2 regions of the Streptomyces endophyticus genome follow, and region 1 is predicted to be linked to the other one. Evidence: riboswitches for the same ligand, from Rfam matches in the RefSeq annotation. Region 1 holds a riboswitch; the other holds the start of a gene.
The links. A riboswitch is a leader RNA that binds a small molecule or an ion and turns the genes downstream of it on or off. The one in region 1 is predicted to bind glycine.
Positions count from the first base shown of each region.

Region 2: it holds a riboswitch for glycine, as region 1 does, so the genes downstream of both, gcvT (glycine cleavage system aminomethyltransferase GcvT) here and gcvP (aminomethyl-transferring glycine dehydrogenase) in region 1, are expected to answer to the same signal.

Region 1 covers NZ_JAOZYC010000193.1:8,218-13,481, reverse strand. Annotated here, with positions in the region: gene gcvP (aminomethyl-transferring glycine dehydrogenase) at 1-2,457, opposite strand, end outside; glycine riboswitch at 2,642-2,738, opposite strand; gene OKJ99_RS38690 (PRC-barrel domain-containing protein) at 2,862-3,236, shown strand; gene OKJ99_RS38685 (DNA polymerase IV) at 3,179-4,600, opposite strand; gene OKJ99_RS38680 (MerR family transcriptional regulator) at 4,647-5,264, opposite strand, start outside.
Region 2 covers NZ_JAOZYC010000113.1:55,494-60,757, forward strand. Annotated here, with positions in the region: gene OKJ99_RS17405 (enhanced serine sensitivity protein SseB) at 4-828, opposite strand; gene OKJ99_RS17410 (AAA family ATPase) at 940-1,542, opposite strand; glycine riboswitch at 1,721-1,819, shown strand; glycine riboswitch at 1,820-1,920, shown strand; gene gcvT (glycine cleavage system aminomethyltransferase GcvT) at 1,976-3,091, shown strand; gene gcvH (glycine cleavage system protein GcvH) at 3,159-3,536, shown strand; gene glyA (serine hydroxymethyltransferase) at 3,545-4,807, shown strand; gene OKJ99_RS17430 (L-serine ammonia-lyase) at 4,968-5,264, shown strand, end outside.

The DNA.
Region 1 (5,264 bases):
GTCCACGATGCACTCGTGCGCGACGAGGCCGCCCGGACCGTTGTAGAGCACCGGGAAGTGCGGCTCGAGCCGCTTGGCGATGTAGTTCGCGGAGAGCACGGCCACCTGCGTGGCCCGCTTCAGCCCCTCGCCGCCCATGAGCCGCACGTACGCCCAGGAGATCGGCAGGATCCCGGCGGAGCCCCACGGCGCCGCGGAGATCGGGCCGACACCCGTCTCGGGACCCGCGGCCGACTGCAGCGGGTGGTTCGGCAGGTACGGCGCGAGGTGCTCGCGCACACCCACCGGGCCGACGCCCGGACCGCCGCCGCCGTGCGGGATGCAGAACGTCTTGTGCAGGTTCAGGTGCGAGACGTCGCCGCCGAAGCGGCCCGGCTTGGCGAGGCCCACCAGGGCGTTGAGGTTGGCGCCGTCGACGTAGACCTGACCGCCCGCGTCGTGCACGGCGGCGCAGATGTCGGCGACGTGCTCCTCGAAGACACCGTGCGTCGACGGGTAGGTGATCATGAGGACGGAGAGCTGCTCGGCGTACTGCTCGATCTTGGCGCGCAGGTCCTCGATGTCGACCTCGCCGTCGTCGGCGGTCTTCACGACGACGACCTTCATGCCGGCCATCACGGCGCTCGCGGCGTTCGTGCCGTGCGCGGAGGACGGGATGAGGCAGACGGTGCGCTGCTCGTCGCCGTTCGCCCGGTGGTAGCCGCGGACGGCGAGCAGACCGGCGAGCTCGCCCTGCGAGCCGGCGTTCGGCTGCAGCGACACCTTGTCGTAGCCGGTGACCTCGGCGAGCCGCTCCTCCAGCTCACGGATGAGCGTCAGATAGCCCTGCGCCTGCTCGGCGGGGGCGAAGGGGTGCAGCTGGCCGAACTCGGGCCAGGTGACCGGCTCCATCTCCGTCGTCGCGTTGAGCTTCATCGTGCAGGAGCCCAGCGGGATCATGCCGCGGTCCAGCGCGTAGTCGCGGTCGGCGAGCGCCCGCAGGTAGCGCAGCATCGCCGTCTCGGAGCGGTACTGGTGGAAGACGGGGTGCGCCAGGTACTCGTCCTCGCGCAGCAGCCCGTCCGGCAGCGTGTCCTGCACCTCGGCGTCCAGGGCCTCGATGTCCGCCTCTACACCGAACGCGCTCCACACGGCGCCCAGTTGGGCCCGCGTGGTGGTCTCGTCACAGGCGAGCGAGACGTGATCGGCGTCCACGAGGCGCAGGTTGACGCCCCCCTCGCGCGCGGCGGAGACGGCCTCGGCGGCCTTGCCCGGCACCCGCACGGTGAGGGTGTCGAAGTACGCGCCGTGCACGACCTCGACGCCGCCCGCCGTGAGCCCCGCGGCGAGCAGGGTGGCGTAGCGGTGGGTGCGCCGCGCGATCGACTTGAGGCCATCGGGCCCGTGGTACACGGCGTACATGCCGGCCATGACGGCGAGCAGCACCTGCGCGGTACAGATGTTGCTGGTCGCCTTCTCGCGGCGGATGTGCTGCTCACGGGTCTGCAGGGCGAGGCGGTACGCCTTGTTCCCGTCGGCGTCGACGGAGACACCGACGAGGCGGCCCGGCAGCGAGCGCGCGAACTTCTCGCGCACGGCCATGTATCCGGCGTGCGGACCGCCGAAGCCCATCGGGACACCGAAGCGCTGCGTCGTACCGATGGCGATGTCCGCGCCGAGGTCACCGGGCGAGGTCAGCAGCGTCAGAGCAAGAAGATCAGCGGCAACGGTGACGATGGCGCCCAGCTCGTGCGCCTGGTCGATCACGGGCTTGATGTCCCGCACGACACCGGAGGCGCCGGGGTACTGCACGAGCACACCCACGACGCCGCGCTCGGCGACCTCCGCGGGGAGGCCCTCGCTCAGGTCGGCGACGACGATCTCGACGCCGGTCGGCTCGGCGCGCGTCTCGATGACCGCGATGGTCTGCGGCAGGGCATCGGCGTCGACGACGTACACGCCGTTCTTGACCTTGCCCACGCGGCGCGAGAGAGCCATCGCCTCGGCGGCGGCCGTGCCCTCGTCGAGCAGCGAGGCGCCCGAGGTGGGCAGTCCGGTCAGCTCGGCGACCATGGTCTGGAAGTTGAGCAGCGCCTCGAGGCGGCCCTGCGAGATCTCCGGCTGGTAGGGCGTGTACGCCGTGTACCAGGAGGGGTTCTCCATGACATTGCGCAGGATGACGGGCGGCGTGAACGTCCCGTAGTAGCCGAGGCCGATCATCGAGCCGAGCACCTGGTTGCGCTCGGCGAGCGACTTCAGCTCGGCGAGCACCTCGGCCTCGCTGCGGGCTGCCGGAAGGTCGAGCGCCTCGGCGCTCTTGATCACATCGGGCACCGCGGCCGCGGTCAGCTCGTCCAGCGAGCCGTAGCCGACCTGCGCGAGCATCTTGGCCTGAGCGGCGCCATCGGGGCCGATGTGGCGCTGCTCGAAGGGGATTCCTCGCTCCAACTGGGAGAGCGGAATACGGTTGGCTGTCATGCGGAGGCCTCCTGGTCATCGCGACCTTCGAGGGGCACCATGGCGCGGGTACCCGGACGGCCTCCCCCTCTGTCATCTCAACCTGAGAGCTTCACCGGCCCACCCCGCGAAAACACGGAACACACCGGCTTGCACCGTCGGTGAGAGCGGAAACCGTGCACCCCGCCCTGCTTTCCAGAGTGACCTCGTCCGTGCGGTACATGGGCCTGAGAGATTCCGGGGAGGATTTGCTCCTTCGGCGCCTTCCGACGACTGTCGGAGGACTCTCCCGCACGGGGTCAGCAGCCGTCTGCCAGCCTACCAGCGGCTACTTGCCCAAAGCCCCCGAGTGGCCGCCTTCCACAATGTGCTCTTTCGTAGTGGTTACAGACCAGTTGCGATCATCGCGATCAGTTGGAGGGCCCGTGCAGACCGATGTCGATCCGCGCAACCTGATCGGCCGCAAGGCGTTCGACCGCAACGGGGCCAAGATCGGCACCATCGACGAGGTGTACCTGGACGACGCCACGGGCGTGCCGGAGTGGGCCGCGATACGGACCGGCCTGTTCAGCCGCGATGCCTTCGTCCCGCTCGAACCCAGCGACTTCAAGGAAGGCACGCTGCACGTGCCCTTCGAGCGCTCCCTGATCAAGGACGCCCCAGACTTCGGCGTGGGCCGCCATCTCTCCCCTGAGCAGGAGCTCCAGCTCTACGACCACTACGGTCTGGACATCACGGCTCCTCAGTCGCCCGACGTCACGTTCGGCAAGGTCGCGGGCGCGGAGGACGACCCGACCTGAGCCTCCTCGGCTCCTTCGACGAGCGGCAGCGGCTCCGCCGGCTCCAGCTCCGGATCATCGACCCGGAACGTCCGCACCCGCCCCGGCACCTCCGCGTACGGCGTCTCGAACCGCACGGTCACCCGCCCGAGCCCGCTCCCCTGCACCCACCCGGCCCCGAACTCGGCATGCCGCACATCGTGCCCGGCCAGCCACTTCCGCTCCACGGGCGTCGGCTCGGGCTCGGCCGCCTCCACGGACTCGACCGACCCCGCGTCCCCCTCCAGCTCCTCGGCGGCAGCCTCCTCCGCGGCGGCGAACTGCGCGAACAGGTCCTCCTGCGTGAAGTCGGCAAGCCCGCTGACACCGACCCCCAACAACCGCACGCCACCGGTCGTGTCCACGCCCTCCAGCAACCGCGCCGCGGCCTCCCGCACCACCCCGGGATCGTCCGTCGGCCCCCGTAGCGTCTCGGAGCGCGTCAGCGTCGAGAAGTCGTAGCGCCGCACCTTCAGCACCACGGTCCGCCCCGAGCGCTCGGCCGCTCTCAGCCGCTCCACGCACCGGCCCGCGAGCCTGCGCACCTCCATCCGGACCCGCACCCGGTCATGGATGTCCACGTCGTACGTGTCCTCGACCGATACGGACTTGGAGTCCCGCTCGGCGACGACGGGCCGCTCGTCGCGGGCCAGCGCCATCTCGTACAGATGGCTGCCGTGCGCCTTCCCGAGGAGGCGCACCAGCTCGTCCTCGCCGGCCCCCGCGATCTCCTCCACGGTCTGGATCCCGGCCCGCCGCAGATGATCCGCCGTCGCGGGCCCGACGCCGGGCAGGATCCGCACGGACCGCGGCCCGAGCAGCGCCCGCTCGGTTCCGGGCCGTATGAGCACCAGCCCGTCCGGCTTGGCCTCCTCAGAGCCGATCTTCGCGAGCATCTTGGACGCGGCGAGCCCCACGGAACCGGTCAGACCCGTCACGCGCCGGATGTCGGCCCGCAGCCGCCACCCCACGGCCTCCGCCGAAGCGGCGTCCCAGGCCGCCTCACCGGCTTCGAGATCGACGAACGCCTCGTCCAGGCTCAACGGCTCCACGAGCGGCGAAAGAGCGCCCAGAAGCTCCATCACTTGCTCGCTGATCTCCCGGTAGAGCCGGAAGCGCGGCACCAGATAGGCGGCATGCGGGGCGAGCCTTCGGGCCTGCCCCATCGGCATCGCGGAGTGCACCCCGAACTTCCGCGCCTCGTACGACGCCGTGGCCACGACACCGCGCGGACCGAGCCCGCCCACGACGACCGCTTTCCCGCGCAGGCTCGGCTTCGCCGCCTGCTCCGCAGAGGCGTAGAAGGCATCCATGTCGAGATGCAGGATCGTGGGCGCGGTTCTCACATCACTGATGCTGCCCTACGCCACTGACAACGCGGCCCCATGGACCTCACACGGCCCTGCCCCGCCGCCTCGCGAGCTCGTCCGTGGGATTCGGCGGCACGATCGTCTCGCCGGTGTCCACGCGCTCACCGTGCAACTGCGAGAGCGCGGCGTCCACGTCCCGCCAGACCACGCCCACGGCGATCCCGAAGACCCCCTGGCCGCCCTGGAGCAGATCGTGCACCTCGTCCGGCGACGTGCACTCGTACACGGTCGCGCCGTCGCTCATGAGCGTCATCCGCTCCAGGTCCCGGAAACCGCTCTCGCGCAGGTGCTGCACGGCCGTCCGGATGTTCTGCAACGAGACGCCCGTGTCCAGGAACCGCTTGACGACCTTGAGGACGACGACATCCCTGAAGCTGTAGAGCCGCTGCGTCCCCGATCCGTACGCCGAGCGCACACTGGGTTCGACAAGGCCGGTCCTGGCCCAGTAGTCGAGCTGCCGGTAGGTGATGCCGGCCGCCGCACATGCCGTCGGTCCCCGGTACCCCAGCTGCTGCTCGGAAGCGGCCGAGCCGCTCTCCCCCGCCACCGCAGGCACAGCCTGCGGGCGCTGCGGAGTGTGATCGGCCGCGCTGCCGTGAAACAGGTACGGACCGCCCGTCGCCGTACCGTCGCCGCTGCT
Region 2 (5,264 bases), on a different contig from region 1:
CCGTCACCCTTCTCGTACGTAGAACGGCCGTACGTGTGTACGCAGCCAGTCCGCGACCGGGTCCTGCGTCACATCCAGGAACACCAGGTTGACGGTCCAGGCCAGCGGTGCGCGGCCCAACGCCCGCCCCAGCGCGTCCAACGGAAGGTCCCGCACGGCGCCCGCGGCACCCGCGGCCTGCGACAGCTCCACGCCGATGAACAGGGACGGCTCCGCATCCTCCACGGTCGCGAGGCAGCGCCGGGCGCTCAGCACCGTGCCGAGCGCCTCGAACTCCTCACGCACCGCGGCCAGGAAGTCCATGGGGTCGAGCTGCCAGTCCGGCTCGCTCAGCACCACGCGGCCACCCGTCGCCGGGCCGTCCAGCGCCGTGCGACCGCTGCGGGCCAGCTCGGCGACGGCCGGCGGCGGCAGCGGGACGCCCACCGTGCCGTCCGGGTTCACGGCGATGCCGACCTGCGGCGGAAGGCCGCGCGCGAACTCCACGGCCGGGGCCACCGTGCAGTCCATCCGGCCACCGGTGACGGCCATGAACTGCTGCTCGGAGCTGAACACCGGGACGTAGGCCTGGCCCTCGATCTCCAGAGTCGGCAGGTCGAGGTCCCTGCTGGCGTTCGAACCGCCCCTGGGCAGCGGGATCCACACGTGGCTGCGGCCGAGCGCCTCGACGATCCGGCCGCCCGCCGAGTTCCCCGCCTGTTGGCCGAGTGCCGCGGCGAGGACCTCCTCCAACTCGTTGGCGGGCCAGCCCTGCGCGGGGTGGGCGTAGCCGCCCTCGTGCCCCTGGGCGTGACCGTGACCCGACTCCGGGGTGCCTGGGAACTCCATGACTGCCATCAACCTCTGCTGTTCTGCCCGCTGCTGTGCCCGCCCGACCTTAACTCGTCCACACAATTGGACACGGTGCGGTTCCTTCCGCTTGCGCAGGGGGTCCCGGGGTCAGTCGCCGAACGTGATCCCTCCCAGCGCCTCCATCGCCGCCCGGTCGAGCAGCACCGCGGACTCCATCCCGGCCGGCAGGTCCCCCCGCTCCGTCGAGCTGACGAGCGCCCCCACCGCCCTGCGGTGCCGGGCGAAGGCGTACCGGGACACCCCGCGGCCGCGGTCCCGCTGCCCTTCCAGGGCCGTGTCCGCCGGTACGTCGAGCAGCATCAGATGGACGGCCACCCCACGCCGCCGCGCCGTGCGGATCACCCAGCGGCGCACCCACGCCTGCGTACCGCAGTCGTGCACGACGACGCTCGCCCCCGAGCGCATCGCCCGGCGCAGCCCCACGTAGTGCGCGACGCGGACCAGCGGGCGGTACAGCCCGTACGGCAGGTAGCGCGGCATGCGCGCGGCCCAGCGCTCGCGGGTGTCCTGCGAATCGATCCGGATCTCGGTCACGGCCCGCCGCATCAGCGTCGACTTCCCGCTGCCCGGCAGGCCCGAGAGCACGACCAGGTCGCCCGCCGCGAAGGCGAGCTGCCGCGGTGTGTGGCCGCGACGGCCGCGCAGGTCCCGCACCGAGCGCTGGCCGGGGATCCGCACCCCCGCCACCACCGACGCCGAAGCGGATACCGCGTAAGCCCCCGCCACTGCCTTGTGCACCGTGATCGTCCTCCCCGTTCCGGTCACGTCACCCTTGCCCCTCAAGTGTAAAGAGAAGGTAATGCCCCTCAAGGGCTTTCCCTGTCGGACGGGCATGCAATGATGTGCCCGCAACTGCATACCGGCCGCTTGAATCCGCGCGGGAGAGTTCTGGGTACGACGAGTGCCCGGACGCCGAAGGAGCAAGTTCCTCCCTTGAATCTCTCAGGCCCCGTACCGCGCGGGCGAGGCAGATCTGAAAAGTGGGGCGTCTTTGTGACGTGACGCCCCCACCCAAGGTGCAAGCCCCTCGGGGCGAACCTCTCAGGTTCCGATGACAGATGGGGAGGACGTCTCGTACGCGATACGGGACTCCGCCATCGCCGTCATGCCCGGGAGCACCCTGATGACCCGTACGACATCTCTCGACGCCCTGCATCGTTCGCTCGGCGCCACGATGACCGACTTCGCCGGCTGGGACATGCCGCTGCGCTACGGCAGCGAGCGTGACGAGCACAACGCCGTGCGCACGCGGGCCGGTCTCTTCGACCTCTCCCACATGGGCGAGATCACGGTGTCCGGGCCCCAGGCCGTGGACCTGCTCAACCACGCCCTCGTCGGCAACATCGGCTCCGTCGGCCTCGGCCGCGCCCGCTACACCATGATCTGCCGCGCGGACGGCGGGATCCTCGACGACCTGATCGTGTACCGGCTCGGCGAGACCGAATACATGGTGGTCGCCAACGCGGGCAACGCGCAGGTCGTGCTCGACGCCCTCACCGAGCGCGCCGCCGGCTTCGACGCCGAGGTCCGCGACGACCACGACGCGTACGCGCTGCTCGCGGTGCAGGGTCCGGCCTCCGCGGCGATCGTGAAGTCCGTCACTGACGCGGACCTGGACGGCCTGAAGTACTACGCGGGGCTGCCCGGCACCGTCGCCGGTGTGCAGGCGCTCATCGCGCGCACCGGATACACCGGCGAGGACGGCTTCGAGCTGTTCGTCTCCCCCGCCGACGCCGAGAAGCTGTGGCAGGCACTGACCAAGGCGGGCGCCGAGTACGGCCTCATCCCCTGCGGCCTGTCCTGCCGTGACACGCTGCGCCTTGAGGCGGGCATGCCGCTGTACGGGCACGAGCTGACCACCGACCTCACCCCCTTCGACGCCGGTCTCGGCCGCGTCGTGAAGTTCGAAAAGACCTCCCACGGGGGCGACTTCGTGGGCCACGACGCGCTGGTCGCCGCCGCCGAGCGCGCCGAGGCCAACCCGCCCCGCAAGCTCGTCGGCCTCATCGCCGAGGGCCGCCGCGTCCCGCGCGCCGGGATGTCCGTCGTCGTGGACGGACAGGTCATCGGCGAGGTCACCTCCGGCGCCCCGTCCCCGACGCTGGGCAAGCCGATCGCGATGGCGTACGTGGACCCCGCGCACGCGGAGCCGGGTACGGCGGGTGTCGGCGTCGACATCCGCGGCAAGCACGAGCCGTACGAGGTCGTGGCCCTGCCGTTCTACAAGCGCCAGAAGTAGGCGCCCCAGCACCCCCTTGTAGCCCCGCCGTCACCAGCACCTTCCCGCGTACAGGAGAATTCGCATCATGAGCAACCCCCAGCAGCTGCGTTACAGCAAGGAGCACGAGTGGCTCTCGGCCGTCGAGGACGGCGTCGCCACGATCGGCATCACGGAGCACGCCGCGAACGCGCTCGGTGACATCGTGTTCGTCCAGCTCCCCGAGGTCGGTGACACCGTGACCGCGGGCGAGACCTGCGGCGAGCTCGAGTCGACCAAGTCCGTCTCCGACCTGTACTCCCCCGTGGGCGGCGAGGTCACCGAGATCAACCAGGACGTCGTCGACGACCCGGCCCTCGTGAACTCGGCCCCGTTCGAGGGCGGCTGGCTGTTCAAGGTCCGCCTTGCCGAGGAGCCGAAGGACCTGCTCACCGCCGACGAGTACACCGCATTCTCCGGGAGCTGACTCCACCGATGTCCGTACTGAACGAATCCCTGCACGAGCTCGACCCCGAGGTCGCCGTCGCGGTCGACGCCGAGCTGAAGCGCCAGCAGTCGACCCTCGAAATGATCGCGTCGGAGAACTTCGCCCCGGCCGCCGTCATGGAGGCCCAGGGCTCGGTCCTCACCAACAAGTACGCGGAGGGCTACCCCGGCCGCCGCTACTACGGCGGCTGCGAGCACGTCGACGTCACCGAGCAGATCGCCATCGACCGTGTGAAGGCGCTCTTCGGCGCCGAGTACGCGAACGTGCAGCCGCACTCGGGCGCCTCCGCGAACCAGGCCGCCCTCTTCGCCATCGCCAAGCCGGGCGACACGATCCTCGGCCTGGACCTGGCGCACGGCGGCCACCTCACGCACGGCATGCGCCTGAACTTCTCCGGCAAGCAGTTCAACGTGGTCCCGTACCACGTGGACGACGCGGGCCTGGTCGACATGGCCGAGGTCGAGCGGCTCGCCAAGGAGCACCGCCCCAAGGTGATCATCGCCGGCTGGTCCGCGTACCCGCGCCAGCTGGACTTCGCCGAGTTCCGTCGCATCGCCGACGAGGTCGAGGCGCTGCTCTGGGTCGACATGGCGCACTTCGCGGGCCTCGTGGCCGCGGGCCTGCACCCCAACCCGGTCCCGCACGCCGACGTCGTCACGTCCACGACGCACAAGACGCTCGGCGGCCCGCGCGGCGGCATCATCCTCGCCCGCAACAAGGACTTCGCGAAGAAGCTGAACTCGGCGGTCTTCCCGGGCTTCCAGGGCGGCCCCCTTGAGCACGTGATCGCGGCCAAGGCGGTCTCCTTCAAGGTCGCGGCCTCCGAGGACTTCAAGGAGCGCCAGGCCCGCACGATCGAGGGCGCCCAGATCCTCGCCGAGCGCCTGACGACCCCGGAGTCGCGCGCGGCGGGCGTCAACGTCCTCTCCGGCGGCACGGACGTGCACCTGGTCCTCGTCGACCTGCGCGAGTCCGAGCTCGACGGCCAGCAGGCCGAGGACCGGCTCCACGAGGTCGGCATCACGGTCAACCGCAACGCGGTCCCGAACGACCCGCGCCCGCCGATGGTCACCTCCGGCCTGCGGATCGGCACGCCGGCCCTCGCCACCCGCGGCTTCACCGCCGAGGACTTCCGCGAGGTCGCCGACGTGATCGCGCTCGCGCTTCAGCCGTCGTACGACGCCGAGGCGCTCAAGGCCCGGGTGACCGCTCTGGCCGATAAGCACCCGCTGTACCCCGGCCTGAAGTAATTCGGCCCGGATTACGTACCCTTTCGTAGGTACGTCCCGTCGGGGCACCGCGCACACTGGAATCAGCAGATGTCAGTGAGCACGGTGCCCCGGCCGCTTCCACCGCACTCTCGCTTGTCCGGCAGACAACGGCGTCTACCACCACCTTTGGAGTCCCACCGTGGCCATCTCGGTCTTCGACCTGTTCTCGATCGGCATCGGCCCGTCCAGCTCGCACACGGTCGGCCCGATGCGCGCGGCCCGCATGTTCGCGCGGCGCCTGAAGAACGAGGGCCTGCTGGCCCACACCTCCTCGGTCCGCGCCGAGCTGTACGGCTCCCTGGGCGCGACCGGGCACGGACACGGCACCCCGAAGGCGGTGCTGCTCGGCCTGGAGGGCGACTCCCCGCGCACCGTCGACGTGGAGAAGGCCGACGAGCACGTCGAGACGATCAAGGAAAAGGGCCGCCTCAACCTG